Regions from separate parts of the Bacillus paramycoides genome, predicted to be linked through region 1. Evidence: a T-box and tRNA genes for the amino acid it is inferred to sense, from the RefSeq annotation. Region 1 holds a T-box; the other holds one or more tRNA genes.
The links. The T-box of region 1 lies ahead of metG (methionine--tRNA ligase). A T-box ahead of a tRNA ligase gene usually reads a tRNA of that ligase, here a tRNA-Met.
Positions count from the first base shown of each region.

Region 1 (15,866 bases):
CGAACCGACTAATTCACCAATTTCATTTTTCGTATTGTATTCTAAATGAAAATTTAGATCCTTCTCTTGAATTCTTTTTGAAGCCTCTGACAATTCAGCGAGTGGTTTCTTTATTCTTTTTCCCATTCGGTTTGAGACGATGTAGGATAAAATGGTAATGTATATAAAGGGTGAAGCTAAAAATAAGATTACAAAAAAGGAATCGACTGCCGAAGCAGTAGATATTGTCAAATGATAATTAAACCCTATCGCTCCTTGTAAATCTCCATTCCTATCTACTAAAGGCAAATACGTCGTAACTTCATTATTATCTTCTTCTCCATAAATATTCGTATTAATAACACTCAAAATAGTTCTCTCATTTGTTATTAATTTTGTTTGATATGTACCATAAGAAATATCTCCTTGCCTATTAACAATTTGATATTGGATTCCCTCTTTAGGGACTATTTTCTCTAATTCACTTCGCTCTTTCTCATTTAACAATAGCGCGCCTTTATCTTTTACGTATTCTTTGATCACAGGAATTTTCTGCTCATAATAATTTGCAGGAAATACTTTCCCATTCTTCGTTAGCCAATACCAACCAATACCAGCTGTTAACACCGTCAGTATTAAACTACTAATTAAAACTATTAAGAAGCCAATTACTAGCTGTTGTTTAATCCGTAACCTTTGCATCAATTTTGTACACTCCACTTATACCCAATTCCCCACACCGTTTGAATATATGTATACTCTCTATCATATACACTAAGTTTTGTTCTAATTTTCTTTATATGCTCAACTACAGTAGAAACATCACTTTCGCTATCATATCCCCAAATCTTTTCAAACAGCTGCTCTTTCGTCAAAACTTGGCCGGCATGAAGTGCTAACATTTTCACTACTTCATACTCCTTTTTTGTAAAGTGAATTTTTTCTTTTCCAGCCATTATTTCATAGTTTTGTAAGTCTATTAATATACTTCCATAGCGTAGAAATTCCTTTTGATCCATCATGCTTAAATTTGTTGTCCGGCGCAAATTGGCAATAATTCTCGCTTTCAACTCTTTTAAACTAAAGGGCTTACTAATATAATCGTCTCCACCAATCAATAGCCCTTCTATACGAGATCGTTCACTACTATCGGCACTTAAAAATAAGATTGGACATGCATAAGACTCTCTAATCTTCTCGCACACTTTAAATCCATTTATATCTGGCAACATAACATCTAATATAATGAGATCCACACTACTATCTAATTTTTTCAAAGCCTCTTCCCCGTTTAATGCGCTTCTTACTTCATATCCTTCCATGACAAGACTATCTTCAATAAATGTAAGAATATCCAGTTCATCGTCTACAAGTAGTATTTTGTCCGTCACGGTAAGCCCCTCCTAATTAAATACATCTTTTTTACACCAACTAAACATAGCCGCTATTGCACATCCTCCTAAAATTGTACCATTTATTAGGTAGAATGTTACTTTCCCCTCACTTAATATTCTTAGAATCGATTCACTTCCAATTACAAAATAACTTATTTCTTCACTCACATACAAACAAGCTACTAGTAAACCTACTATCACAAAATATGTAATAATAGCGTTTTGAAACCAAAGACTTACAAAGCTACTTAACATGATTAAAGCACTTGCGATAAACCATAATATTAAATAATATTTTACAGTGTATATAATAGAGGCACCCGTTCCATAAATAACTTGTTTATCCAAAAAGAATGTCTCCTCTGCGTGCCTTATAAAAAATGTTCCATATATATAACTCTCTATACATGCTATTAACAAAAATAAGCTTACGATACTCATTTGAGTAATCCATTTTGCCAATAATAATTCCCACCTGCCTACTGGACGGATCATGATAAGACGATATGCGCCAGATGAAATTTCACTATTAAAACTATCAATAAATAAGATCGGAAAAATTAATAAGTATAACGTAAAATACCATTCTTTTGTAACTGCGACAGGGAAGTTCAAATTACTTAAGATTGCTTCCGTCCCCTTTGCATCGTAAATAGCAACTCCAAAAGTATGCACCCATACACTGTGCAAAATAAGTAGCAGTCCAAAAATAACAATTAATACTTTCGTCTTCTTTCTATCAAACATCCGTTCAAATTCACTTATAAGTATTTGTTTCATTCTTCACACCTCACACAAAATTATCTTTTTTTCCTATCCAGTAAACTGTTACAGCATTACAAACAACAGTGTATATAAGTAAAATTACAGATCCAAAAAGTATCATCCATGAACTACCAGATAAAGATATAGCAATTCCTTCATGTTGCAGTTTAATTAAAGAAGAATAATTAATATAAAGAAAAGCCGGTGATTTTCTTATCAGTAACGCCATCGCTGGGTATCCAAAAGAAAATATAATGAATCCCATACCAAGAAGGGTTGCACTTGTTGTCGATTTACTTATAACCGACAGCATGATTAATATGCTAGCCATCGATATTAAAGTAAGATAAGCAATTCCGTAATAAGAAATACAGTATAAGAAAACACCAAGTGCATTCATTTTTTCTGTATGATAAAACAACAAAATGTTCGGTTCATGCTCAAAAAAAATATAACCGATACAATAACTACAAATAAAATAGGCACCTATAAATAACAAACTTACTGTTAATATCGTAATTATTTTTGCAATAAGAACTTCCGAATACGTGTATGATCTTTGGATTACCATCCGAATTTGACCACTATGATACTCTTGAGCAAATACAAGGACAATCAAAACAAGTAAAACAAGGTTACATATACTCATAAGCATTTCAGATAATGCAAGCACTGGGAATGAATTCGCATATGTATAATCAACTGCTACTCTTTCTACTTCTTGATTATGTTTCAAATAGTACTTCGCAGCCCCAAATAACATCACTGGTATTATCAAAAAACAAAGCCATGTCACTTTCTTCGCCCACAGCCGCTCCCATTCCGAGCGTACTAACATCATCATGAGCTCATCATCTCCACGAAAATATCTTCTAATTCTTTATTCCTGCCTTGTAACTCTTCCGTTGTTCCCCGCCATATTAATGATCCTTCACGAATCATGACCCATGAATCACACATAAGCTCCAATTCACGAATTAAATGACTAGAAATGAAAAAAGTTATTCCCTTCTCACGCTGTAAATCGAGTACAATTTTACGAAGTTGCTTAATTCCAACTGGATCTAATCCATTAGACGGTTCATCCAAAATAATAAAATCTGGATCCCCAAGCAAGGCCTGTGCAATCCCTAAACGCTGCTTCATACCTAACGAATAGGTACCAACTTTATCGTCAGCACGATTTTCTAAACCCACGATTTCTAATACTTGCTGCACTTTATTTTCAAGAACTTCTCCACCAGTACGTAACGTAATCCTACCTAGATTCTGCAAATTTTTTCGTCCTGACATATAAGGAAAGAAAATTGGTGCTTCTACAATTGCCCCGACATGCTGAAGAGCCTCTTTTCGATTTTTTTGTACGCTAATTCCATTAATGAAAATTTCCCCTTCATTTGGTCGAATTAACCCCATAATTGTTCGAATAAGGGTTGTCTTCCCTGAACCATTTGGCCCAACAAAACCACAAATTTCATTTTTATAAACAGAAAAAGACATGTGGCTTAACAACGTTCTTCCCTTCACTCTTTTCGTCACATCTCTTACTTCTAAAACCGATTTCTTCATTCCTATCGCCTCCTTACTATAAGAATAGAAGGTAAAAATAAACAATTTATAAACAAATAAAAAGAAGCTACCCTCACGGCAACTTCTTTTCCACATACCCCACTTAGTATTCACTAAAATATATCAACGATTTTTCAAATATATCGACGATTTCTCCACTTATATCAGCGATTTTTTCATTATATCGACGATTCGACATAGGATATCGACTTACCGACATCCTTCGACATTCAAAGCGTACAACATACCCTATCCCCCAAGCAATTTACTGCCGAACTCTACGATTAAAAAGATAACTAATAGGATCGCGAGTATCTTTAATGCTACATATGCTACTTTAAAAACAGCATAAATGAGCAAGATTATTAAAATAATCGTTAAGATTTCCATCTAGAATTCCTCCAAGCTTTGCTCTTCTTATCTTATTTTACTCGCCCCAGACTTTTTATGGAACGGCATAAAACGACATAGAAAAAAGAGGATACCTCACCCATCGTAAGATACCCTCTCTTTCAGCTGCTCAAACCATTCTCTCTCTAATTGTAAATATCCCATCTCACTCTTCTCAGCGCTCTTCAATTCTTTATCAGCTTTCCTCATATAAGTGCGAGATGCTTCCATATCGCCCTCTAAATATTTAATAATTCCTTGTGTACGGTAATATCCGTTTAAATCCATCTTGGTGATAGCTTTTGCATGTTCCTTTGCTTCTTGCAAAGAAAGACTATCCATCTCATAAAGGGCTTTATATAAAAGGTACCAACTATGAAAACTACTAACGAAATATTTATTTTCCTTCGTTACAGGTAGTTGAACAACTGTTTCTATATATGGTATTGCTCTTTCCATTCCTTCTTGATCGGCTCTAGCATTAAAAACAAGCATAAGTCCACTCATTATATCTCTTATACTTTTATCCCCTTTTAATTTTTCCTCACTAAGTTCTATTAATCTCTTATCCCAATCTTTCGGCCTCTTATAACTAAATAACTCACTTGATACTTGAATATTATATAAATGCTGCTTCGCCTTTTCATCATCTTTAATTAAAATGAGAAATTGCATACCATCACTCAAAAACGTTCCTTTTATCGGTACGATTGTAGCTGCAAAAATTGTAAAGTGTAACACAGCAAAGTATAAAAGGTATTGATAATAACTCACCATATATATGTAACCAAAAGTAATACCAAATAGTAAACTTGTCATTGGTCCACCTAAAGTCATCCACGCCCATTTTTTTGAAAGGTTCGGTGTCTCTATAGAGGGTGGCACTAACATTACGACGCCTCCAAAGTACATCCACAATTTATTTTCTCGAATGCGTACTTTCCTCTTCTCTTTTTGAAAAGTAATCGGCCCTACTGTCATAAATTTAAAATTCAAACCACCTATTAAACCAACTACTACATGTCCCAACTCATGAATAGCTAGCACTAATAAAAAGATTCCAAATAATGCCCATACATCCAACATTATTTCTAATTTCTCCGTTCGAATTACTCCGTATAAAATGGACAGAATTAGCGCCACTGTCAGTGAACCAGCTGGCCTTCTTAAAATATCCACCTTTTTCTCCCCTTAATAAATCATTTTTCTATGCATTTCGTACATGAATTTTCCGATATGTAATATCCAAATAAGTGAGATTAAGCCAATTAATACAAAATCTATATCACTAGCCGCTGTATATATAACGGCAGCCCACCATACATATGCCAATATTGTATTCGTAAATTCATACGCTTTATATCCAGCCTCATGCACAATGTGCTTTAATCCTTCATCTGCGTTTTTTGTCCACATTTTCATAGATTCCATATACGTTACACCTTGTTCAGGATATAGCTTGTTATAACGATTTTTTGTTATGAGTCCGATAATTACTACAGTAGTTAAACAAGCGATAGAAGCCACTAAATTCCACACCGCAAATGAAACATTTGTATCCTGCAACAGTGCACGTCTACATGTAATAACTGCATATACAAACCATGCCTGCGTAACTATATCACCTACACGTAAATATATACTTATAATGCCTAATTTTCTACCTTGTACGCTCTCTTCTTCATCGCGTGCCTCTGCTAACATACGTGTATTCTTCCATGTGTAGTACATCATTAAGATTCCAAAAATTGTACATACACCTATAAATGTATTAGATGATAATTTTCTTGGTCCATCCGAGAGTAAATTTAAAGCTATATAAGATGTTAAAAAGCCACCCATCATACTTAATGCTATTTTCCCCACAGAATCAAATTGTTTTTTTCGCTTACTCTTCACCATCTTCTTCCCCCTCCACTAACTCAAATATTTCCTCCACCGGTACGTTGAAAATTTTTGCGATTTTTAACGACAATACAATAGATGGCGCATAATCCCCGCGCTCAATTAAACTAATCGTTTGCCGTGATGATCCAATCGCTTTCCCTAAATCCCCTTGTGATAAACGATGCTTTGCTCGCAATTCTCTCACTCGATTTTGCAGCTTCATACCTTACCTCTTTTTCATTTATTTAATTAAAATTGTAAATAATATCCTTATTCTTGTCAATTATAATTGTCATTTTGACGTTAATAATTGACAAGATAATCTATGAAGTTTTAAACAGGTAAACAAAAACTTATTAAAATAGATTGGAAAATAAAAAAGGCAGTGCATTTGCACTGCCTTCCTAAATTTTGACATAGAATGGATTCCATATTAACTTGCGTTTTGTAATAATGCTCGTTTTAACTGTTTGCGGAAACGAACTCCTAACGTAATTGCTACAATCACAATCACTCCAAAAATGATTTTACCGATGTGACCTTCTAGCGCTCCAAAAATATCATGTAAGTTCCCACCTAACCAGTAACCACCAATTAAGAAGAATGATACCCAAAATAGAGCACCTGAGTATATTGTAATCGCAAAACGGCGGAACGGTAAGTTAATAATTCCTGCAAAATATCCTGTAAAATGACGTACACCAGGAATAAAGAAACCGATAAAAATTAGGAAGTATCCATACTTATCAAACCACGTTCTTGTTAAGTCGATTTTTCTTTGTGTTAAAAATACGTATTTCCCATACTTTTGAACAAAGGGCATTCCTAATTTATTTCCTAAAAAGTATTGGATTGTCATTCCTACACTTGTCCCAATAAAGGATAGGATAATTAAAATCGGTAAACTTAAATCACCTTTATGTGCTAAAAATCCCGCATATGCTAACGTTGGCTCTCCCGGAAACGGAAGTGCAATATATTCTAACAGCAAACCAACAAGTACAACATAGTACCCGTATTGCTGAAATAATTCATGAATCCATTCCATGTCATCTCTCCCTTCCATCACGTACAACTTCTTATCTATTATTGTATAAAAAAATTGTCGAAATAACTATCACAATAGCTTACATTTTTATTACATTTTTGTAAGGATCACACTAAAATTTCCTGTTCTTTATTTACTTCTATGTACGTTCATTTAAAAACAAATTAACAAATATACACCGCGAGAAACTTAGACTTAATATACATTTTTTATCCATTTTTTAACACTTAACAACCATCTTATTTTGTTCTCAATAAAAAACCACCACAAACTCATACTAACTTCATATTAGCTTCATATACGTATTGTAAGATTATATCGGAATTTGTTGAAAAATTTAACCAATATATGACTAAGCATTAAATTGAATAAATATAAGTCATTTTTCGAAATTGAAAAAAGGGTGAATACGAAATGGAAGCTTATAAAATGCACGATTTTATTAATACAAATGTTGAATCTCATCAAAATGAAACCGTTTTTAATTTACACATATGTGAAACAAATGAATTTGACGTAAGTTTAACAAAATCTACAACACTGTCTTTTATCGTTTCAAAAAAGAACATTAAAATCGTTACGAAAAAATGGATTAATTCAAATCAAGAAAGCATGATTGGCAAAAGCTACATCATTCCAACGAAAGCTTTTCACTACTTCTTACCAATTATTTCTGAAACTGAAGATGAACTAAATATTCAAGTTCAAAGTTTTGGACTACATGGTGAACTTTTACTAAATGAAAGATTACTTATTGATAAAAACAACAAACACGATGCCAAAATTACTACCTTCTTTGAAACATTAGATGAAAATGTAAATAAAGTATTAAGAGGTTTACAAATTCATTGTATGTAAGACTACTACAATAGTAAAAAGGAGAATATAATGAAAAAACTATTATTAAGCGTACTATTATCATTAGGATTTTTAACTATTCCATTCACAAATGCTGAGGCAGCTACAACGAACACTCAACTAATTGTAAACACGCAGTTAAATAAAATGGATTATTATCAAAATGGAAAGTTCATAAAAAGCTTTACTGTTGCTACTGGAAAAACAACTACTCCTACACCTAAAGGCACTTTCCAAATCGTAAATAAAATTAAAAATCGTCCTTATTATACAGGCAAAATTAAAGGCGGAGATCCACGTAATCCACTTGGTGACCGTTGGCTCGGACTAAACATGGCAGGAACTTACGGAACAACTTATGCGATTCATGGTACGAACAATAATCAGGCAATCGGCAAATGGACAACACTAGGTTGTATTCGTATGTATAACAATGATATACACTGGTTATTTGAGCGTATTCCCCAGAAGGCTACTGTCACTGTAAAATAACCTATCAACACGATTTACGTGTAGCCAAGAATTTTATGTCTTGGCTTATTTTATTTCTTCATTTACAGTAGCAAAACAACTGTATTTACATATATAATAGGAATAGATTGTGTTAAGCAACATCTAAACATTGATAAACATGGATATTAAAATTATACAGTTATAATATTTTATAAATTTTACAATACATACTATAATAGAATTACTGTAATTCTTAAATATTCAGTTTCACTAAACAACTCCCCTTGCTACTTTCATGATTATTTTATGGCGGGGGCTTATTATATGTATAAACAATCTGAGTCATCAAAAAAATGATGAATTCGAATATTGCAGTAAAAAGCGTTATTTAGGAGGTGTTACTATGACGCATATACTGGTGATTGAAGACAACCCAGATATACAAGAACTAATTCGTGAATTTCTAATGGCACAAAATTTTACCGTTGATGTTGTTGGCGCTGGAACAGAAGGCATTCTTCTCTTCCAAAAAAATTCATACGACCTTGTCCTCCTTGATGTGATGTTACCAGATATAGATGGCTATAGTATTTGTAAAATTATGCGAGGACAATCCGATGTACCAATCATTATGTTAACAGGCTTACAAAATGAAGAAAGTGAAATTAAAGGATTTGAATTAGGTATTGATGACTATATTACGAAACCGTTCCATTACACCGTATTTATTAAACGTGTAGAAGCTGTATTAAGAAGGGCAGCAACGAAGGAAGCCGAAGCTGCAACGATACTACAATTCCATGAATTGATGTTAAATTCTACAGCATATGCCGCTTATGTTCATGGTAATCAAATTGAATTAACAACAAAAGAATTTGAAATTATTTATACTTTACTGCAAAATCGGGGAAAAGTATTATCAAGAAGTGATTTGTTGAATAAGGTATGGGGCTATGAACATTATGGTGATGTAAGAGTTATAGATACACATATTAAGAACTTACGAAAAAAATTAGGAATTCCTTATATTAAAACGGTGAAAGGCATTGGCTACAAAATCGAATCGTAGCAAAGACAACATCACCAAAAATATTTTCATCAAAACCTTATTATTTTGTATTCTTTTATCACTTTGCCTTTATCAAATTATTTACTTCTTAGCTTCAAACTATGATAAAGAACGTTTTGCAAAAGAAAATGGAGCGCTATCTACAGAACAAGCGGATTCAAATAAACAAAACGACCAAAGTAAAACGAATCAAAATAAAGCTGGATCACAGGGAGACATTTTTAATTTCCAATCTTCGGTTATAGATTATAAATCACTCTCTACAGCTATCAATCACCTTTTGCAGCCTAGCCAAACTGCAAAAGCAAAAGAACATACTCAAAATATTTCGGGGAAAAATAGCGCTTCTGCTCCACTTACAGAAACGGAAAAGCAAGTCGCTACTAATGATGCCTTACATAAACAAAATGCAGCAAGTAAAACAAATGATGCACAAGATAATCCAAAATTAACAGATGTACTGCAGCAATTAGCTCCACATATTGGCGCGACAATGCTTGCATTATCTCTGCTCGGCTCTTTAATTTATGCAAAACTAATTGCTAAACCTTTCCAATATATGAGTGATGCTTTAAAGGATATTATGAATCTTGATTTCTCAGATAAAAAGCTACTTAACAAAAATACAGATCAAACAGATTTTAATTTACAAGTAGCTGCTTCACAAGTACCAAATATAGTGAAGAATTTACATGCGAGCAATCAAGATTTAAGAAATGAACTCAAAAAGGAACAACAATTAGAACAATCTCGTAAAGAATTTATGTCTATGGTTTCCCATGAATTAAAAACACCAATCGCAGCCGTTATGGGGCAACTAGATGGCATGATTCACGGAATTGGAGCTTATAAAGATAGAGATAAATATTTAAAACGTTCCTATGAAATGATGCAAGATATTAACATATTAACGGAAAAAATGTCGGAATTATCCAAAATACAAAATCCTCAATTTAAACCAGATTTAAAAGTTATCTCATTAACTAATATTATTGAGGATGTTATGAAGAAAGTAGATTATTTCGTATCTGTAAAGCAATTAAATGTTCAATCTAACATTAAACAAGATGTACAAGTTTTAGCTGATCCTAAATTTATTCAAACTGCCATTTTCAACATTATTTCAAATGCAATTCATTATACAATTGACCATCAGCATGTATATATAAAGCTTTATGAAAAGCCAAACGGTTACGCATTAGAAGTATTAAATACAGGTTCACAAATAGATGAAGATAAACTTGCCCATTTATTTGAACCATTCTATCGCGCAAACCCTGACAAACATGGCTTAGTACAAGGTAGTGGTCTTGGGTTATACATTGTAAAACAAATACTAGATAAACATCAATTTCCTTATGGTATACAAAACACACCTCAAGGTGTAAAATGTTCTATTGTATTCCCAAAAGCAATGTAAAAACCTACTACAATTTCATACCCCAAATTCATACTTCGTATGAGTGGCGGAATTTTGTAGAGTATATGACTCTGTTTCGTTCGCCCGTTATCCTTATTTGGATAGCGGGCGTTTTTTATTATGTAAAAGGAGGATTTTCATGGAGAAATTTAAGTATTCATTACTCGTTTTATTCGGAGCTTGTAGCTACGGCGTACTTTCAACTATTTTTAAACTCGGATTCATTGATGGATTTTCAGCACATCAACTATTAGGAGGACAATATGTCTTCGGATGGATTGGACTTCTTCTGCTCGTTCTTTTCGTTTCACGTCATAAAGTAACAAAAAAGCAATTCTTTTCCTTGCTAACAGTTGGCACGACAATGAGTATGACCGGTATTTTCTATGCTATTTCTGTAGAAGAACTACCAGCATCTATCGCTGTCGTCCTGCTTTTCCAGTTCACATGGATTGGTGTAGTCATTGAGGCAATTGCAAACCGTACATTTCCAAGCCGTGAGAAAGTTATATCTATTATTATTTTATTTGTTGGAACATTGTTTGCAGGCGGTGTCTTTGAAGGTCTCGGACAAAACTTTTCCACGAAAGGTATTATCTTTGGCCTATTGGCCGCTGTCTCTTTTTCATTCTATGTATTTGCAAGTGGGCGCGTTGCTACAGAAGTTCCACCTTATACGAAAAGCTTCCTTATGACAACAAGCGCTACTCTTATCGTATGCTTATTCTTCCCGCCAACCTTTTTAACAGACGGTGCCTTGCAAGCCGGTCTTTGGAAATACTCTTTCTTCCTCGGATTGTTCGGCGTTGTCGTACCTGTCATTTGTTTTTCAATTGGCGTACCGAAAGTTGGAACAGGACTTGGTACAATACTAGGAGCAGCTGAATTACCAACGGCCATTATCGCTTCTATTACACTTGTACATGAAGTCGTAACCTTCATGCAGTGGATTGGAATCATCTTTATACTACTTGGGATTTTCACCCCTCAGCTCCTTACGGCTAGGAAAGAAAAGAAACATAGAAGCGTGCATAGTGCGTAACAAAAGACCTTTCATAATTTGAAAGGTCTTTTTCTCTATCTCACTTTACCGCTCCATATAACTTTTCTATCTCATGCTCAATTTGTTTCACATCAATTCGTTCAAATAGCGGCTGCACACTATCGATTCTATTCGGCAATGTATGTTGAGGTTCCCAATTTCGGTTCACAATCGATAAGGTATTTCTAACTCTTTCACTTGAAAATGGTAAAAACGGTTCAAGGAGATTTGCAAAATTAGCGATAAGATACACACAGTTATAAATCGTTTCTTCGCATGAAACTGGATCATCTTCTCGTTGTTTCCAAGGCTGCCTCTCATCAAAGTATTTATTTGCAAAACGCACTGCCTCAAATATTGTTTCTAGCGCCACCTTAAATGTAGTTTGCTCAATCGCCTCTCCTACACTTTTATATAATCCTTCCACTTTATCTTTCAGCTCTACATCAATACTCCCTTTCGGTACAGTACCACCATAATATTTTTCAACAAACTTTAATGTCCGATTCACAAAGTTTCCGTATGCACCTAACAATTCACTATTATGACTGTAAATGAATTCACGCCAAGAAAAATCAGTATCACGATTTTCTGGTGCGTTCACTGTTAAAAAGTAACGAATAGAATCTGAGTTGTAGCGTTCTAATATGTCAGGCACCCATACTGCCCAGTTTTTACTTGTAGATAATTTTCTTTTTTCAACTGTTAAATATTCATTCGAAACGATATGATGTGGTATTGCTCCTTCTCCTATTCCAAGCAATACCGCTGGCCAAATGATAGAATGAAACGGAATATTATCCTTTCCGTGTACATAATATGTTTTCGCCTCCCTATCCCAAAACTCTTGATCATCTTTCCCTGTTTCTTCAGCCCAATGTTTACTCGCCGAATAATATCCTGTCACTGCTTCAATCCATACGTAAATTTTCTTATCTTCATACCCTTCTACTGGAATTGGTACCCCGATTGGTAAATCACGTGACACAGCTCTATCTAGTAATCCTTCCTTTACATATCTCTCTGTTAGTTGAATCGCATTGTCGCGCCATGTTCCTGTTTGTTTTGCTGTTTCTACAGCCTTTTTAATTTGCTCCTGAAATGTATGCAATGCGAAATAGAAATGCTCTGTTTCCTGTACGGATGGCGTACTACCACATAACTTACATTTCTTTTCTAACAAATCAAGTGGATCTAAAATAGCTGAACACGCATCGCATTGATCTCCTCTTGCTGCTTCATGGCAATGTGGACAAATGCCTTCTACATAACGATCAGGTAAAAACTGCGTACACGTTTCACAATACGCTTGTTCTACTGTTTTCTTATAAATATAGCCTTCCTCCAATAAATGTAAAAAGACTTTTTGAACCGTTTTATGATGGTGCTCACTATCTGTACGTGTATAACAATCATAAGTAAAACCAAGGCTACGAAAACATCGCTCAAATTCTTCATGATACTTATCAGTAATTATCTTAGCCGTCACACCTTCTTGTTTTGCTCTAATTGCAATCGGTGTTCCATTACAATCACTTCCCGATACATACAACACATTCTCACCTTTTGCTCGGTAATAACGTGCTAAAATATCTCCAGGTAACAAACTCGCAATATGTCCAAGATGTAACGAACCATTTGCATATGGCCAAGCGCCTCCAATAAAAATACTCATCTTACATCCCTCCTTTTAAATATAAAAAAGCCCCACCCTTATCTAAAAAAGATAAGGGCGGGGCTGTATAAACAGTCGCGGTACCACCTTATTTCGCCAATTACTCACATAATTAGCCTTAACAAGTACGGAGCTATATGCTCTTATACTGTGGTTTTGATAACGAGTACCAACTCTCGTCGCCGCCTACTATTATCATTTGATAAGTTCGGGACGAAGCTCAAAGGCCATTGTTCAAATGAAGATTCTTGCTTCTTCTCAGCTACCGAAGCTCTCTGGAAAGAATGGTTTCATCCTACTTTTCCTTTTCAATGCTTATATATATAACACGTATTTTACGACTTAATCACAGAAAAATCAAACTTTTATTCGGAAAGAAGAGGAAATCCCATCCTCTCATAGAATAACTATACGTTCACGAAAGGAGTGATACGATTGAATCAAAAACAACTAAGCGCACGTAATGAAAAAAGCTGGAATGCAGCTGCGTATGAAGCTTGGACGAATCGCCACGGGGCGCCAGCTGATTATGCGAAAAAGCTTATGGAAGATCCCATGCGCGAAGTAGATCACTATTTACCTTACATACAATCTCCAAAAGGAAAACGTATTATTAATTTACTCGGTTCAAAAGGCAATAAAGCCGTTGCTCTCGCTCTTTTAGGAGCTCACGTAACAGTTGTTGATATTTCAGCAAGTAATGCAAAATATGCAAATGAACTTGCGGAAGCAGCAGGTGTCTCTATCCAGTATGTCGTTTCTGATGTACTACATGCGCCGCTCTCCGAATCATTTGATATCGTATTGCTGGAACTTGGTGTACTCCATTACTTTCTAGATTTAAAACCTCTCTTTCAAAAAATTGCTACCTTACTGAAAGAAAATGGAATACTTATCCTTCGCGACTATCATCCTGTTTACACGAAATTATTAGGGAGCGACCACCCATCATTTCGGGCTAATGGAAATTATTTTGATGAAGAATTAATTGAAGATGATGTTGCTTATAGCATTCTACTTACAGAAGCGCAGAAAGAATCGTTACCTAAAACAACCATCCGTCGCTGGACGCTAGGAGAAATTATTACAACACTTGCAGAAGCACATTTTAAAATTGAAAAACTAGTTGAAGAACGCGGGTCTCATCAAAGGTGGGTCTTCCCTCCTACTGCACCGGAAGGAATGGAAGAGCGTGTACCTGGTTTATATACATTAATTGCGACAGCATGCAAAAAAGGATCCCTTCACGGATAGGATCCTTTTTTGCATGCTCACGCATATAAGTTGAGGTTGGAGATTACCATAATTCTGTAGAATAGGACACAAGATATTTCAACATTTCGTCTCTGACTTACGTCGTCAAAAAGGGGTATGACCAACATAACGAAGAGTAATGTTTATAGTTGATACTGATAATCGTTATCAACTAATTAGAAGTATACATGATGTTATTTCAAATTACAATAGGATTTCTAATTTTTATTCATGAATTTTTTGATATGCAAATGTATACATTTTAAGAACATTTACTCATACTGACTTGCCATCTTCCATTATCTGCTATAATTTTCATTGAACAGATTAATAACTTCATAATAATGTTTTTATTAATTCTGTATTAACATTTATAAATCATAATAAACAGTTTTCAAAAGGTAGGGGTAACGATGAAATATGTTAGTATTCGAAAAAAACTACTCTTCACACTCTTAAGTATTTGTTCCTTATTTAGCATTGCTCTTATTGTTATTCTTTCATTCGCTATGAATCAAGCAAATGAAGTTGAAACTTTGAAAAATGATGTATCAAAAAGAGCAACAATTTTAAAGGAACGTGGCGATTGGTTCCAAGCACAAGTTGCTGGCTTACAAGAATATTTACTCTCACACGATCAAAAAGGATTGGATAAATTCAACCGAGAAGGAAAAAAACTAGCCGATACTAGAGAAAAAGTAACAAGTGATAAAAAGCTCCCTGAAGGAATGAAAGAAGCGATTTTAATGGGGGCAAAGTGGCGGAGCGTCGTAGATAATGAAGTCCTCCCTCTCGCTCGAGAAGGAAAATGGGACGAAGCATCCAAAATCGCTTTAGCTCAAACAGATTATGTAAATGACCTTTTAAGTCGTTTTACTAAATACGCAAATGAAGAAAATGATAAACGTGACGCATTAATTGCTGACGTAGAGTCTTCTTCATCTCTTATTCAATATATTATTTTCTTCTCACTCATTACATGTACAATAACGGCTATTTTATTAGCATGGTGGTTCTCTGGTAAACTCGTTAAACCGATACGACAAATTGATAAGAAATTAAA
Region 1 covers NZ_CP152427.1:4,817,481-4,833,346, forward strand. The annotation lists gene AAG068_RS25200 (sensor histidine kinase) at 1-681, opposite strand, end outside; gene AAG068_RS25205 (response regulator transcription factor) at 681-1,370, opposite strand; gene AAG068_RS25210 (ABC transporter permease) at 1,383-2,153, opposite strand; gene AAG068_RS25215 (ABC transporter permease subunit) at 2,164-2,982, opposite strand; gene AAG068_RS25220 (ABC transporter ATP-binding protein) at 2,979-3,707, opposite strand; gene AAG068_RS25225 (DUF3985 family protein) at 3,957-4,097, opposite strand; gene AAG068_RS25230 (site-2 protease family protein) at 4,194-5,276, opposite strand; gene AAG068_RS25235 (DUF3169 family protein) at 5,289-5,999, opposite strand; gene AAG068_RS25240 (helix-turn-helix transcriptional regulator) at 5,986-6,207, opposite strand; gene AAG068_RS25245 (DedA family protein) at 6,418-7,032, opposite strand; gene AAG068_RS25250 (DUF3978 domain-containing protein) at 7,447-7,890, shown strand; gene AAG068_RS25255 (L,D-transpeptidase) at 7,921-8,382, shown strand; gene AAG068_RS25260 (response regulator transcription factor) at 8,747-9,412, shown strand; gene AAG068_RS25265 (sensor histidine kinase) at 9,390-10,832, shown strand; gene AAG068_RS25270 (EamA family transporter) at 10,972-11,874, shown strand; gene metG (methionine--tRNA ligase) at 11,915-13,549, opposite strand; T-box leader at 13,600-13,870, opposite strand; gene AAG068_RS25280 (class I SAM-dependent methyltransferase) at 13,985-14,803, shown strand; gene AAG068_RS25285 (methyl-accepting chemotaxis protein) at 15,217-15,866, shown strand, end outside.

Region 2 (15,866 bases), 530 kb from region 1:
TTATCTGTAGCACGTGCACGTCAAGTTAACAAAGAAGACTATGTTGATCAATTGCTGAATAAGAAAAAATCATAATGTGGAGGGTTAATCTAGATGTCGACTCAATATCTAAATTCTAATTTGAAAGTATTCTCTTTAAACTCTAATAAGGAACTTGCGGAGCAAATTGCAAAGCACATTGGAGTAGGGCTAGGAAAATGTTCTGTTGATCGTTTTAGTGATGGAGAAGTTCAAATTAACATTGAAGAAAGTATCCGTGGTTGCGATGTATTCATTATTCAATCTACAAGCTTCCCAGTAAACGAACATATCATGGAATTACTTATTATGATCGATGCATTAAAGCGTGCATCTGCAAAAACAATTAATATTGTTATTCCTTACTATGGTTATGCGCGTCAAGACCGTAAAGCGCGTTCTCGTGAACCAATTACATCGAAACTTGTAGCAAACTTGCTTGAAACAGCAGGTGCAACTCGTGTAATCACTCTAGATTTACATGCTCCACAAATTCAAGGGTTCTTTGATATCCCAATCGACCACCTAATGGGTGTACCGATTCTTTCAGATTACTTTGAAACAAAAGGTCTTAAAGATATCGTAATCGTGTCACCTGATCACGGTGGAGTAACTCGTGCTAGAAAAATGGCAGATCGCCTAAAAGCGCCAATCGCTATTATTGATAAGCGTCGTCCTCGTCCAAATGTATCAGAGGTAATGAACATTATCGGTAATATTGAAGGTAAAACGGCAATTTTAATTGATGACATCATTGATACAGCTGGTACAATTACATTAGCAGCAAACGCTCTTGTTGAGAACGGTGCTTCTGAAGTATATGCTTGCTGTACACACCCAGTATTATCTGGTCCAGCAATTGAGCGTATCCAAAACTCAAATATTAAAGAGTTAGTTGTAACGAACTCTATCGTATTACCAGAAGAGAAGAAAATCGACAAAGTACATGAACTTTCAGTTGCTCCACTAATTGGAGAAGCAATCATTCGTGTATACGAAGAAGAATCTGTAAGTGTATTATTCAATTAATTGGATAGAATGAGACGTAACCAAGATTGGTTACGTCTTTTCGTATCGAAAAAAGAAAGTAGTGGTACAAGAATGAAATTGATAGTAGGACTTGGGAACCCGGGTAGAGAATATGAATTAACAAGGCATAATATTGGGTTTATGGCAATTGATGAACTTGCAAAGCGTTGGAATATTTCTTTAAACGAACAAAAATTTAAAGGAGTATTTGGTGCAGGATTTGTTAATGGAGAAAAAGTAATCTTATTAAAGCCACTTACATATATGAATTTATCTGGGGAAAGCATTCGTCCGCTTATGGATTATTACAAAATTGATGTAGAGGACTTCGTTGTTCTGTATGATGATTTAGACATCCCTGTAGGTAAATTACGCCTTCGTATGAAAGGTAGTGCTGGTGGACATAATGGTGTGAAATCAACAATTTCACATTTAGGAACACAAGAGTTTCAGCGTATCCGCATGGGAATTGATCGTCCGAAAAACGGAATGAAGGTAGTAGATTACGTATTAGGACGTTTTACATCAGAAGAAATTCCTGATGTTAATCATTCTATTGAAAAAGCGGCGGATGCATGTGAAGAATGGTTAAATAAACCTTTTCTTCAAATCATGAATACTTTCAATAGTTAAGGGTATGATTGAGAATATTTTATTTTATTTTTACCCATACTAGCAGTAATTGGATTTTATAGGAGGCTAGTATGGAAGGGTATTATTATTGCAGACATTGCGGGAGTGATGTAGGCTCCGTTACCGCAGAAAAAGTATATAGCGACGTTTTATTTCAACTAACAGAGCAAGAAGTAGTAGAGATGATTCATTTTCATGAGAATGGAAATATATATATACAAACGATTTGTGAATTGTGTCAAGAAACGCTCGCATCTTATCCTGAGTATTATGAATATGAAAAATTTCTGCAATAAAATGTTGTCGCTTTGGCATGTCCAAAGCATTTTTCTGTTTTCTTTTTCCGAAATATTTGCATAAAATACAGCGGCTTGCTCTTTATGTTGAGAGGGGTTTTGAAAATGATAGGTTTATTAGAGCAATTTTATAAAAATGAAGAGATCCAATCGGTTATTAATGGATTAGAAGATGGTTTAAAAGAGCAACTTGTATCAGGTATGGCAACCTCTTCTCGTTCGTTATTAATGGCGGCCTTATATAAAAAAACAAAAAAATCACAACTTATTGTGACGCATAATTTATATCAAGCACAAAAAGTACACGAAGATTTAGTGGCGTTACTTGGTGAAAAAGATGTGTGGCTATACCCAGTAAATGAATTGATAGCATCAGAACTTGGTGTTGCAAGCCCAGAATTGAAGGCACAACGCATTGAAGTATTAAATCGCTTAGCTGCAGGAGAGCATGGGATTATTGTAGCACCAGTCGCAGGGTTACGCAGATTTTTACCAATGAAAGAATTGTGGAAGCAAAGGCAAATCGAAATCAGTCTAGGGCAAGAGATTGATTTAGATACATTCTTGCATACCTTACATCATATTGGCTATGAGCGTAAGTCGATGGTAGAAGCTCCTGGGGAATTTAGTTTGCGCGGGGGAATATTAGATATTTATCCACTAACTGAAGAGTTACCAGTTCGTATTGAATTCTTCGACACAGAAGTCGATTCTATTCGATTATTTGATGTGGATGAACAGCGCTCTCAAGATAAAAAAGAAAGTGTTAGATTCGGCCCAGCAACGGAGTTCTTATTTTCACAGGAAGAATTGAAATCGGGGATTAAGCATCTTGAAGAAGGCTTGACTAAGACGATGCAAAAACTTTCCGATGACAAATTGAAGACTACGGTGCTTGAGACGGTAAGTCATGAAATTGAGATGTTAAAAAACGGGCAAAGTATAGAACAGATGTTTAAATATTTATCTATTTTCTATAACGAACCTGCTAGTCTGATAGATTATTTACCAGAAGATGGTGTTGTGATTTTAGATGAGATTTCCCGTATTCAAGAAACAGCATCACATCTTGAAACGGAAGAGGCGGAATGGTATATATCACTTCTTGGTGAGGGAACGATTATTCAAGATTTATCTTTCTCCCACTCGTTTGAAGAATTTCTTCATCATAAAAAAAGAAGCTTTGTATATTTAACGTTATTCTTACGTCATATCGCCCATACACACCCACAAAACATTGTGAATGTAACATGTAAGACAATGCAAGATTTCCATGGACAGATGCAGTTATTGAAAACTGAAATTGATAGATGGAACGAAGGGCATTTTACGACGGTTGTGCTAGGCACAGATGATGAACGTGTAAAAAAACTACAACATATTTTAAGTGACTATGATATTGAGGCAGATATTGTAGAGGGCACAGATATATTATTGCCTGGAAGGTTACAAATTGCTGTAGGTGATTTACATGCAGGATTTGAAATGCCGATGCAAAAACTTGTTGTCATTACTGAAAAAGAGCTTTTTCATAAGAAAGTTAAAAAATCACAACGTAAGCAAAAGTTATCTAATGCTGAACGTATTAAAAGTTATTCGGAATTAAAAGTTGGGGATTATGTAGTTCATGTAAATCATGGTATAGGTAAATTTTTAGGTATCGAAACATTAGAGATTAATGGTGTCCATAAAGATTATTTAAATATTAAATACCAAGGTAATGATAAGTTATACGTTCCAATCGAACAAATTGACCAAGTGCAAAAATATGTAGGATCTGAAGGTAAGGATCCGAAAGTTTATAAATTGGGCGGAAACGATTGGAAGAAGGTCAAAACGAAAGTTGAAAAATCTGTACAAGATATTGCAGATGACCTAATTAAACTATATGCAGAGCGTGAAGCTTCAAAGGGTTATGCATATACACCAGATACGGCAGAACAACAAGAATTTGAGTCTTCTTTCCCGTATCAAGAGACAGAGGATCAATTACGTTCTATTGAAGAGATTAAAAAGGATATGGAACGAGGACGTCCAATGGATAGGCTTCTTTGTGGCGATGTAGGGTATGGAAAGACAGAAGTAGCTATTCGTGCGGCGTTTAAGGCGATTATGGATGAAAAGCAAGTTGCAATTTTAGTGCCGACAACGATCCTTGCGCAACAACACTATGAAACAATTCGAGAGCGTTTTCAAGATTATCCAATTAATATAGGATTGTTAAGTAGATTCCGTACGAGAAAACAGCAAAATGAAACGATTAAGGGCCTAAAAGATGGCACAGTAGACATTGTAATTGGAACACATCGTATTTTATCTAAAGATGTTACTTATAAAGATTTAGGTCTTCTTATTATTGATGAAGAACAAAGATTTGGTGTAACGCATAAAGAAAAAATTAAACAATTAAAAGCGAATGTCGATGTATTAACATTAACGGCAACTCCAATTCCGCGTACGCTCCATATGTCTATGCTTGGTGTGCGTGATTTATCTGTTATTGAGACGCCGCCGGAAAATCGTTTCCCGGTTCAAACGTATGTAGTAGAGTATAATCCAGCATTAATGCGAGAAGCGATAGAACGAGAGCTTGCAAGAGGTGGTCAAGTTTACTTCCTGTATAATCGTGTAGAGGATATCGAACGAAAAGCAGATGAAATTTCGATGTTAGTTCCAGACGCGCGTGTAACTTATGCACACGGGAAAATGAACGAAAGTGAATTAGAGTCTGTTATGCTATCGTTTTTAGAAGGGCAGCATGACGTTCTTGTAAGTACAACGATTATTGAGACGGGTGTAGATATTCCGAATGTAAATACGTTAATTGTATTTGATGCAGATCGTATGGGATTATCACAGTTGTATCAGCTCCGTGGACGTGTTGGACGTTCTAATCGTGTTGCGTATGCATACTTTGCATACAAACGAGATAAGGTGTTATCAGAAGTTGCTGAGAAGCGTCTGCAAGCCATTAAAGAGTTCACAGAGCTTGGATCAGGTTTCAAAATTGCGATGAGAGACTTATCAATTCGTGGTGCGGGTAACTTGTTAGGAGCCGAACAACATGGATTTATTGATTCTGTCGGCTTTGATTTATATTCTCAAATGTTAAAAGATGCAATTGAACAGCGTAGAGGAACAGACGGAGTTGAAAATACCGTTAATGTTGAAATTGATTTAGAAGTAGATGCATATTTACCGGATGCTTATATTTCAGATAGTAAACAAAAAATTATGATGTATAAACAATTTAGAGGTGTTTCTGCAATTGAGGATATTGAAGAGTTGCAGGAAGAGATGATAGATAGATTTGGTGATTACCCGCAAGAAGTTGGTTACTTATTACAAATCGCAAATATTAAAGTGTTGGCAATGAAAGAACAAATTGAGTTAATTAAGCAAAATAAATTTGAAGTAACAATTCTGTTCTCAGAACAAGCGAGTCAAAACATTGATGGCGGAAAATTATTCATGCTTGGAAATAGTTTTGGACGTATGATTGGTCTGGGAATGGAAGGATCACAATTGAAAATCGTTATGAAAACAAATGGCTTAGAGACATCGAAGTGGTTAACAATTGCTGAAAATTTATTAAAAGGCTTGCCAGATGTAAAAAAAGAAGTCATAAATGCCTAATATTAGATAAAAAAATGCAATTCGACGTGCATAGAAGAACTAATGTGTAAAATACTATGTCTAACAGTTGGTGATTTTTACATGAACAGGTAAATTCACCACTTTGATCATCAGTAGAAAGTGAGGCAGCATTAGAATGAAAGCAACTGGAATCGTACGTCGAATTGATGATTTAGGTAGGGTAGTAATCCCGAAGGAAATTCGTAGAACTTTACGTATTCGAGAAGGGGACCCACTAGAAATATTTGTAGATCGCGATGGAGAAGTAATTTTAAAGAAATATTCTCCAATTAGCGAACTAGGTGATTTTGCAAAAGAATATGCAGATGCTTTATATGATAGCTTAGGACATAATGTGCTTGTATGCGATCGAGATTCTATTATCGCAGTATCAGGTGTATCAAAAAAAGAATACTTAAATAAAAGCGTTGGCGATCTAATTGAAAAAACGATGGAAGAAAGAAAGTCTGTTATTATGACGGACGAAAGTGATATTTCCATTATTGATGGTGTAACAGAAAAGGTTCATTCTTATACAGTTGGACCAATTGTTGCAAATGGAGACCCAATTGGAGCTGTCATTATTTTTTCAAAAGAAGCTATTATAAGCGAGATTGAGCATAAAGCAGTTAATACTGCTGCAAGTTTCTTAGCGAAACAAATGGAACAGTAAGGATGTATAATTTTGGAAGTAGTAATCTTTCCTAATTATGATATTTCTTCTTGAGAGATCAATTATTTGGAGATATGTATATTGAATGAAGGTAGCGCTTTGCTACCTTTTTTCGTTGAACATTTCTAGCGTTGCACGAACGTATGATTACTCGTGTAGGTAAGGAAGCTTGTCCTTTTCTTTATGATATAATACGAGGGGTGAGAATAGAAAAAGGAGTTTTCTTGTATGGAATCGAAGAAGTATCAAGCCTTTTGGCGAGGGGCTATTATATTAACAATCGCAAGTTTTGTTACAAAGGTATTAAGCGCCTTTTACCGTATTCCATATCAAAATATAGCGGGTGACATTGGTTTTTATATTTATCAACAAATTTATCCGTTTTATGGATTTTGTTTAATTTTAGCTACTTATGGGTTCCCCATTATAATTTCAAAAATGGTTGCGGAACGATTAGGACGAGGGAAAAAGCAAGAAGCAGAGGAAATTATCTGTGTATCTTTTTGGTTTTTATTAGGGATTGGTTTCATAGGATTTTTTACACTATTCTTTGGTGCCGAAGCAATTGCAACAGCTATGGGTGATATACACTTAGATAAGTTATTACGTGTTATTTCCTTTTCATTCATATTGATGCCGTTTTTATCTGTAGCAAGAGGATATTTTCAGGGGTTCAATAATATGATGCCAACAGCTGTTTCACAAGTGATAGAACAAACAATTCGTGTTTCTATTATTGTATTTTTATCTCTATTCCTAATTGCTCACGGATTTGATTTATATACAGTTGGTGCAGGTGCTATGTTAGGTTCAATCGCAGGTGGACTGATTGGGATTATCGTACTTGTACTTTATATGCGTCATGATTTTCATTCTATATTCTTCAAAAGCGTAAAGAGAATTAGAGGGAAAAAGAAGATCATTAAAATCCTGTTTTGGCAAGGATTGGCGATTTGTGTTAGTAACTTAGTGCTTATTTTTATACAAATGGCTGATTCTGTTTCTTTCTATTCTTTACTTATTGGGGCAGGAGAGCAAGCTGAAAGTGCAAAGGTGTTAAAAGGTGTTTATGACAGAAGTATCCCGCTTATGCAATTAGGTACTGTCGTAACAACTTCTTTCTCGTTGTCACTTATTCCAATTATAACAGCGGCGAAGGAAAGAGGAGATCTTACCTTTATTCAAGAAAAGGTAAAGTTAGCAATGAAAATAACATTTGTTATTGGATTTGCAGCGGCCATTGGATTAACTTGTATTATTCAGCCTACGAATATTATGTTGTTTGAAAATAGTGATGGGTCAGATGTTTTATCCATTTTATCTTTATCTATTTTATTTAGTTCATTGTCAATTACGACCGCTTCTATTTTGCAAGGGTTAGGACAAACATTAAAACCAGCAATATTCGTTATATTTGGGGGTTGTTTAAAGTTAGCTTTAAATTATATATTAATGCCGTATTTTGGTGTGAAGGGAGCTGCAATTGCAACGCTAGTTGCGTTAATTGTAATTTCTGTACTAAATAGTGTATTACTTATGCGAGGTGTATCTGAATCGCTTATCGACAAACGGAATATGTTAGGTGTAGTTATTAGTGGTATCGGTATGGGATTTGTATTAATAGTGTTTATGCGTGTATTGCAAATGTCTGGATTAGTAATTGATACGGAACATAGAGGAATCGCGACACTTGAGGCATTATTAGGTGTAGCTATCGGTGGATTAGCATATATGTTTTTAATTTTAAAATTACGTGTATTTACAAAAGCGGAAATAGGAACCGTTGTGAAAAAAGAGACAAAAGAAGGTTCATTGAAGAAGAGTGGATAGAGGTGGCAGGTTGTGAGTGGAATCATTACTATTTTAGGATTAGGTGCTGGTGAATTAGATCAGTTAACGATGGGTGTATATCGAAAAATAAAAGAAGCAGATCACATGTTTGTTAGAACGAAGGAACATCCCGTTATAGAAGAGTTGGAGAAAGAAGGTATACAATATACTGCTTTTGACGATGTATATGAAGCGCATGATACATTTGAAATTGTATATGAAACAATTGCGAATACATTGCTAAAACAAGCTGAAGGTGCAGAAATCATCTATGCTGTTCCAGGGCATCCGCTTGTAGCGGAAAGAACGGTTCAGCTACTGTTGGAAAAAAGTGAAGTAGCGAATATTGAAGTGCGAATTGAAGGTGGACAAAGTTTCCTTGATCCTATGTTTGCAAGTCTTAAGATTGATCCAATTGAAGGGTTCCAATTAATTGACGCTACATCATTTGAAAGAGGACAATTAGAATTACGTCAACACTTAATCTTTTGCCAAGTATATGACGCATTCGTTGCATCAGATGTGAAATTAACATTAATGGAGATGCTGCCAGATGATTATGAAGTGTATATCGTAACAGCTGCAGGGACTTCATTTGAACAAGTGAAAAAGGTGCCGTTGTACATGTTAGATCATGAAACGGAGTTGAATAACTTAACGAGCGTATATGTACCACCAGTTCAGGAACGTGCGTCCTTGTATCAACAGTTTGATGTACTTCGAGAAATTATTGCAGACCTTCGTGGCCCAAATGGTTGTCCGTGGGATAAAAAGCAAACGCATCAATCTTTAAAGAAGTATTTAATTGAGGAAGCTTATGAAGTATTGGAAGCAATTGATGAAGAGGATGACGATCACTTAGTAGAGGAACTAGGTGACGTATTACTACAAGTTATGCTGCATGCTCAAATCGGAGAAGATGAAGGTTGGTTCTCTATAGATGATATTATTCGAACTTTATCTGAGAAAATGGTTCGTCGTCATCCGCATGTATTTGGGAATACAGATGTAAATAGTGCCGATGAAGTACTTGCCAATTGGGAAGAAATTAAAAAACAAGAAAAAGGATTTGTGAAAGAATCCGTTTTAAATGGAGTTCCAAAAAGTTTGCCGCAGTTACTACGTGCGTATGAAATTCAGAAAAAAGCTGGTAAGGTTGGTTTCGATTGGGTTGATGTGCAACCGATGATAGAGAAAGCCTTAGAAGAATGGCACGAGTTCCAACAAGAAGTTACAAACATGGATGAGGCGAAGATGTTAAGTGAATTCGGCGATTTACTATTTGCGTTTGTTAATATAGCTCGTCATTATAAAATAGATCCAGAAGAAGCGTTACGTTCAACAAATGAGAAATTTGTCGGTCGTTTCTTATACATGGAAGCAAAGGTAGCTGAAATGAATAAAGAGATGCAAGATTTATCATTAGAGCAGTTGGATGTTTTATGGGAAGAGGCAAAACAAACAGAGCGTTAATAGGGGGATTTGATATGCGTTTAGATAAGTTTTTAAAAGTATCACGTTTAATTAAAAGAAGAACATTAGCAAAAGAAGTAGCTGATCAAGGAAGAATATCAATTAATGGTCAAGTGGCAAAAGCGAGTTCAGATGTGAAAGTAGCTGATGAATTAACAATTCGTTTTGGTCAAAAAATAGTAACTGTAAAAATAAATGAATTGAAAGAAACGACTAAAAAAGAAGATGCCACAAATATGTATAGTTTAGTTAGCGAAGAAAAGGTAAAGGCTGAAGAAGGCTTGTTCTAAAATCGATTATCCCTTCATACATTACTATTAGCTAGTATAAATGTATGGGGGGATTTACGTGAATAATGGTTACTCACCTATGTCTTCTAATCAACAAAATGTTTCTGTAGAGCATGATATTATTATGCGTGGCAGGCGTGTAATTGATATTACCGGTGTAAAGCAGGTAGAGAGTTTTGATAGTGAAGAGTTTTTGCTTGAGACTGTAATGGGCTTTTTAACAATTCGTGGTCAAAATTTGCAAATGAAAAATTTAGATGTGGAAAAAGGTGTTGTATCGATTAAAGGGAAAGTTCATGAGATGCTGTATATTGATGAGAATCAAGGGGAGAAAACTAAAGGATTCTTTAGTAAGTTGTTTAAATGAGCCTAACAATTCAGTTGTATACGATGCTCTCAATGATCGGAATGGGTGCTTGGATTGGAGCGTCTTTAGATACATACCAACGATTTTTAAAGCGGCAAGAACGTAAACGTTGGCTTGTGTTTATACATGATATACTATTTTGGATTGTCCAAGCATTATTCGTCTTTTACGTATTGCTTCTTGTAAATGAAGCTGAACTACGTATATATGTATTTTTGGCATTATTATGTGGTTTTGCGGCGTATCAAAGCTTATTGAAAGCAATATACATGAGACTGTTAAATTTTCTCATCTATATTTTTATGCAAACAACACACTTTTTTGTTCAAATTATAAAGCTACTCATGATAAAACCTGTTATTATTATAGCGCAGCTATTTATTGCATTTATATTATTCTTATTTCGTATACTGCTTTCAATTGGACATGTGTTATGGAAAATGGTGATTTGGATATTACTTTTCATATGGAAAGTTTTTTTCTGGCCTGTTCGATTTATTGCTTCGCTCATATGGAAACTTCTCCCTAATCGTGTTAAACTTTTTATAATGAAACATGTAGGGTTCCTGCAATATATAGCAAAATTGAAGGAACATATCTTCCAATTATGGGAGCGTATAAAAAAGAAGTTAGGGGGACCTCGGAAATGAGGGAACTGAGACAAAGAACAATCGAAAAACAGAGTCCAAATCCTGTTAAAGAGCATATAATACAAACGGATGAGAACAGGAAGCGACTTTATCGCCGTTTAGCGGTTTTTCTTGTCTTTGCTTTTACAATTATTGCGAGTATTAGTGTAACGTTTTATCAACAAAACAGTTCCATTAAAGCAAAAGAAGCAAAAGTTAAGGACATGAAAAAAGAACTGGATTCATTAACGAACAAAGAAAAAAGTCTAAAAGACGAAGTTCAAAAGTTGAATGATGAAGAGTACGTATTAAAGATTGCTAGAAGGGATTATTTCTTCTCTGGAAAAGGGGAGATAATTTTTCCTGTTTCTAAGTAGAGTATGTCTTATTGACACTATATTTTAGGATTATATATAATAAAGTAAAATTTGACTTTTTAACCACTAAGGAGGAGCATTTTTTTTATGTCAATCGAGGTAGGCAGCAAGTTACAGGGTAAAGTAACAGGTATTACAAATTTTGGGGCTTTTGTGGAGCTGCCAGAAGGCTTAACGGGTCTTGTTCATATTAGTGAAGTTGCTGATAATTATGTGAAAGATATTAACGATCACTTAAAAGTGGGCGACCAAGTAGAAGTAAAAGTTATTAACGTTGAAAAAGATGGTAAGATCGGTCTATCTATTAAAAAAGCGAAAGAGCGTGAAAAAACAGAAGGAGATCGTCCACGTGGTGAATACCAACGCGGTGGTGATCAACAACGTTCTGGACGTCCACAACGTAATCGTTCTTTCAACAGAGATAACCGTGGTGGCGGTAACGACCGTGCTCCAAAAGAAACATTCGAGCAAAAGATGGCACGTTTCTTAAAGGATAGCGAAGATCGTTTAACTTCTTTAAAGCGTAACACAGAATCTAAACGTGGTGGCCGTGGCGCACGTCGCGGATAATAACAATGTTTAATTCTTAGTATATAGAGAGGTGCCCAGGGCGATTGCTCGGGGTGCTTTTTTATATGTGAAAATATATTTTTAAAAAAGTTTTCAAGATGTGTTGACTTTAAATTATATCTAGGGTAAGATACTAATTGTCCGTTAAATAAGACGACATGGCGGTGTAGCTCAGCTGGCTAGAGCGTACGGTTCATACCCGTGAGGTCGGGGGTTCGATCCCCTCCGCCGCTATATTTAATTTTAACGGCCCGTTGGTCAAGTGGTTAAGACACCGCCCTTTCACGGCGGTAACACGGGTTCGAATCCCGTACGGGTCATCTAAAAAAGATCATGCAAATGTGCATGATCTTTTTTTTGTTAAATAAATTAAGACATACAACACTTCTACAAAATCACCCTATATTTTCTGAATGTTCGGTTAAAATATTAAAAATAAAATACATACCGTGTATATATGTAGAGTTATTTCGAATAAAAAGTCGAACGATTATAAAAGTGAAAACTGTTGTTTTGACAAAAATCCCAATAATCATCTTTTATAATGACAGTAATTAAACTATGCAGGTGGTGTTAAAAATATGCCTAAAGCAGGAAGGAATACTATGAATACAAGTGCATTGGCAATGAATGAAGGTCAGCTTGGAGGAGTAAAGTGGACGAGTAAGTTGCGAATGAAGTTTGAACAAGTTTTCTTTAGATGGGGATTTATTATTGTTGTTATTGGTTTTCTTTTGGGACGAGCATATATATTAACAAACATTTTACCGTTTGCACTGCCGTTTTTTGCTGCTGTTTATGTTATGAAGCGGGATAAAATGCCGCTCGCGTTCTTGGCTCTAATGGGAGGCGCACTTTCAGTTTCGATAGATAATTTATTCTTTACCTTTGCATCTATCTTTACTTTCTTCATTTATAATATCTTCTTTAGTCGGTTTACACGTAAAACTGTTGGACTTGTACCATTCCAAGTATTTATCTCCGCATTAACCGCACATTTAGTTGTTGTATATTTTGCACAACAAACTGTTACCATGTACGATTTACTCGTTAGTACGATTGAGGCAGGGCTTAGCTTCGTATTAACTATGATATTTTTACAAAGTGTCCCGCTTTTAGTAGAAAGAAAAGGGAAACAACAAGCATTAGAGACGGAAGAAATCGTTTGTTTAATTATATTACTAGCATCTGTTTTAACAGGTACAACAGATTGGTTTGTATATGACGCTTCTATTCAACATATTTTTACTAGATATTTAGTGCTCGTGTTTGCATTTATCGCGGGAGCTGCTACAGGGTCTACAGTGGGAGTTGTCACTGGATTAATATTGAGTTTGGCGAATGTCTCCAGTTTGTCCCAACTTAGTCTGCTTGCTTTTTCTGGATTGCTTGGTGGTTTGCTAAAAGAAGGGAAGCGATTAGGTGTTAGTTTAGGTTTATTAATTGGGACGAGCTTGATTACGCTATATGTAGACAAGCAAACAAACATTGTGACAACTTTAATTGAATCTGGTGTAGCAATTGCTTTCTTCTTATTAACGCCGAAACTTGTTATGGATCGTATTGCTAAATTCATGCCAGGCACACAGGAGCATTCGCAAGATCAACAACAGTATTTAAGAAGAATGCGTGATGTTACAGCGAATAAAATCAATCAATTTGCCAATGTATTTGCTGCTTTATCTAATAGCTTTTCTGTATATGGATATGTGGAGGAGGAAGATAAAGAGACAGAGGCAGATTTGTTCTTAAGTACAATTACTGCAAAAACATGTCAAACGTGTTTTAAGAAAGATCAATGCTGGGTAGTTAATTTCGATAAAACGTACGATTATATGAAACAAATAATGAGCGAAACAGAAGAAGGAACTCTGCAGCATAATCGGAAGTTAGTTCGTGAATGGGACAAGCATTGTGTGAGAGGCAAGAAAGTGACGGATTTAGTAGCAGGTGAATTAGATCACTTCTATGAGGGACAAAAATTACGAAAACAAATGAAAGAAAATCGTAGAATAGTAGCGGAGCAATTGTTAGGTGTATCAAAGGTTATGGAGGATTTTTCCAAGGAGATACAAAGAGAAAGAGAAAATCATCAAGTACAGGAAGAACAGATTCTGCAAGCATTTCGTGATTTTGGTGTAGAAATAGAGCATGTTGATATTTATTGTTTAGATAGAGGAAGTATTGATATTGAAATGTTGATTCCAGTTGCATCTAATGAACATGGAGAGTGTGAAAAATTAGTTGCACCAATGCTTTCTGATATCCTAAAGGAAAATATAGTTGTGAAACATGAAGAAAAATCTTCTTACCCGAACGGCCACAGCTTAATATCATTTGGTTCAGCAAAAACGTATTCTCTTGATACCGGCTTGGCCACAGCTGCAAAAGGCGGTGGGTTTGTTTCGGGTGATTCTTATGCGATGATGGATTTAAGTGTTGGGAAATATGCCCTTGCAATTAGTGATGGCATGGGAAATGGGCAAAGAGCTCATATGGAGAGTAAAGAAACAGTGAAATTATTACAAAAAATACTTCAGTCAGGCATCGATGAGGAGATAGCGATTAAATCTATTAACTCTATTCTTTCTTTAAGAACAACAGAAGAGATGTTTACGACATTAGACTTAGCTATGGTAGATTTGCGGGATGCGAGTGCGAAGTTTTTAAAGATTGGATCGACGCCGAGTTTTGTTAAACGCGCAAATAATATTTTGAAAATTGAGGCAAGTAATTTACCAATGGGAATTATTGAGGATGTTGAAGTTGATGTAGTGGGTGAGCAATTAAAGACGGGCGATATTCTTATTATGATGAGTGATGGGATTTTTGAGGGCGCGCAGCATGTGGAGAATCACGAGTTATGGATGAAGCGGAAAATTAAAGAGTTACAAACTGAAGATCCACAAGAAATTGCTGATATCATTATGGAAGAGGTGATTCGCTCTGGCGATGGTTATATAAATGATGATATGACTATTGTAGTAGCGAAAGTGAAGAAAAATATGCCGAAGTGGGCTACCATTCCAATTGTAGGAATGCAAGCGCAATAAACTTGAAGTGTGATGTTTCTCTCTAAAAACCTAGGTGGATGCCTAGGTTTTTTTGCTTTAAAAGATAATAATATTATTTTTGCGAATATGTACGGATGATGTAAGATAAAAATGTAATTTTTGTATATCTTTTTTTTGCACAATGTTTGTAAAAGTTGTACCATTATAAACAAGGTAACTAACGTTGCTGTTCTTGTTTAATGAAAGGTGATTACGAAGTTGAAAGATACATTTGTTGAAAAAGTAGATGACTTTGTAAAGCAGCATGATGTATTAAAGGAACGCTCAACAATTGTTGTAGGGGTTTCTGGTGGTCCTGACTCTTTAGCTCTTCTATATTATTTGTTAGAAAAAAGAGCAGCAAAACAGTTTGAGATTGTAGTGGCGCATGTGGATCATATGTTTAGAGGTGATGAATCTCATGAGGACCTACAGTTTGTGCAGGACCTTTGTAAAGGACTGGGAGTTATTTGCGAAACGATAAGGATTAATGTGTCGCAATATCAACAGCAATACGTGATGAATGCACAAGTTGCTGCTAGAGAATGCAGATATGCATTTTTGGAAAGAATAATGAAGAAATATGATGCGAGGTATGTAGCCCTTGGACATCATGGTGATGATCAAGTAGAGACGATTTTAATGCGCCTTGTAAGAGGGAGTACTCCAAAAGGATATGCAGGAATTGCAGTGAAGCGTCCTTTTCATAATGGGTATTTAATTAGGCCGTTACTTGGAGTAACGAAGGAAGAGATTATTGATTACTGTCATAAGCTAAAAATAATTCCTCGTATAGATCCAAGTAATAAAAAGGAAGTATATACAAGGAATCGATTACGTAAATATGTTCTTCCTCATTTGAAAGAAGAAAATCCACAAGTGCATGAGAAGTTCCAAAAATTTAGCATGCAGATGCAAGAGGATGAGGCGTATTTGCAGGAATTAGCTTTTGAGAAAATGAATAAAGTAATTACAAAAAAAAGTGATAAACA
Region 2 covers NZ_CP152427.1:52,312-68,177, forward strand. The annotation lists gene glmU (bifunctional UDP-N-acetylglucosamine diphosphorylase/glucosamine-1-phosphate N-acetyltransferase GlmU) at 1-75, shown strand, start outside; gene AAG068_RS00285 (ribose-phosphate diphosphokinase) at 94-1,047, shown strand; gene pth (aminoacyl-tRNA hydrolase) at 1,120-1,680, shown strand; gene AAG068_RS00295 (anti-sigma-F factor Fin) at 1,752-1,976, shown strand; gene mfd (transcription-repair coupling factor) at 2,082-5,612, shown strand; gene spoVT (stage V sporulation protein T) at 5,749-6,285, shown strand; gene AAG068_RS00310 (putative polysaccharide biosynthesis protein) at 6,514-8,115, shown strand; gene mazG (nucleoside triphosphate pyrophosphohydrolase) at 8,128-9,588, shown strand; gene AAG068_RS00320 (RNA-binding S4 domain-containing protein) at 9,603-9,878, shown strand; gene yabP (sporulation protein YabP) at 9,937-10,245, shown strand; gene yabQ (spore cortex biosynthesis protein YabQ) at 10,242-10,895, shown strand; gene divIC (cell division protein DivIC) at 10,892-11,251, shown strand; gene AAG068_RS00340 (S1 domain-containing RNA-binding protein) at 11,339-11,821, shown strand; tRNA gene AAG068_RS00345 (tRNA-Met) at 11,982-12,055, shown strand; tRNA gene AAG068_RS00350 (tRNA-Glu) at 12,070-12,141, shown strand; gene spoIIE (stage II sporulation protein E) at 12,403-14,874, shown strand; gene tilS (tRNA lysidine(34) synthetase TilS) at 15,094-15,866, shown strand, end outside.
Region 2: it has a tRNA-Met gene. The T-box ahead of metG (methionine--tRNA ligase) is inferred to sense a tRNA for this amino acid. The anticodon was not compared.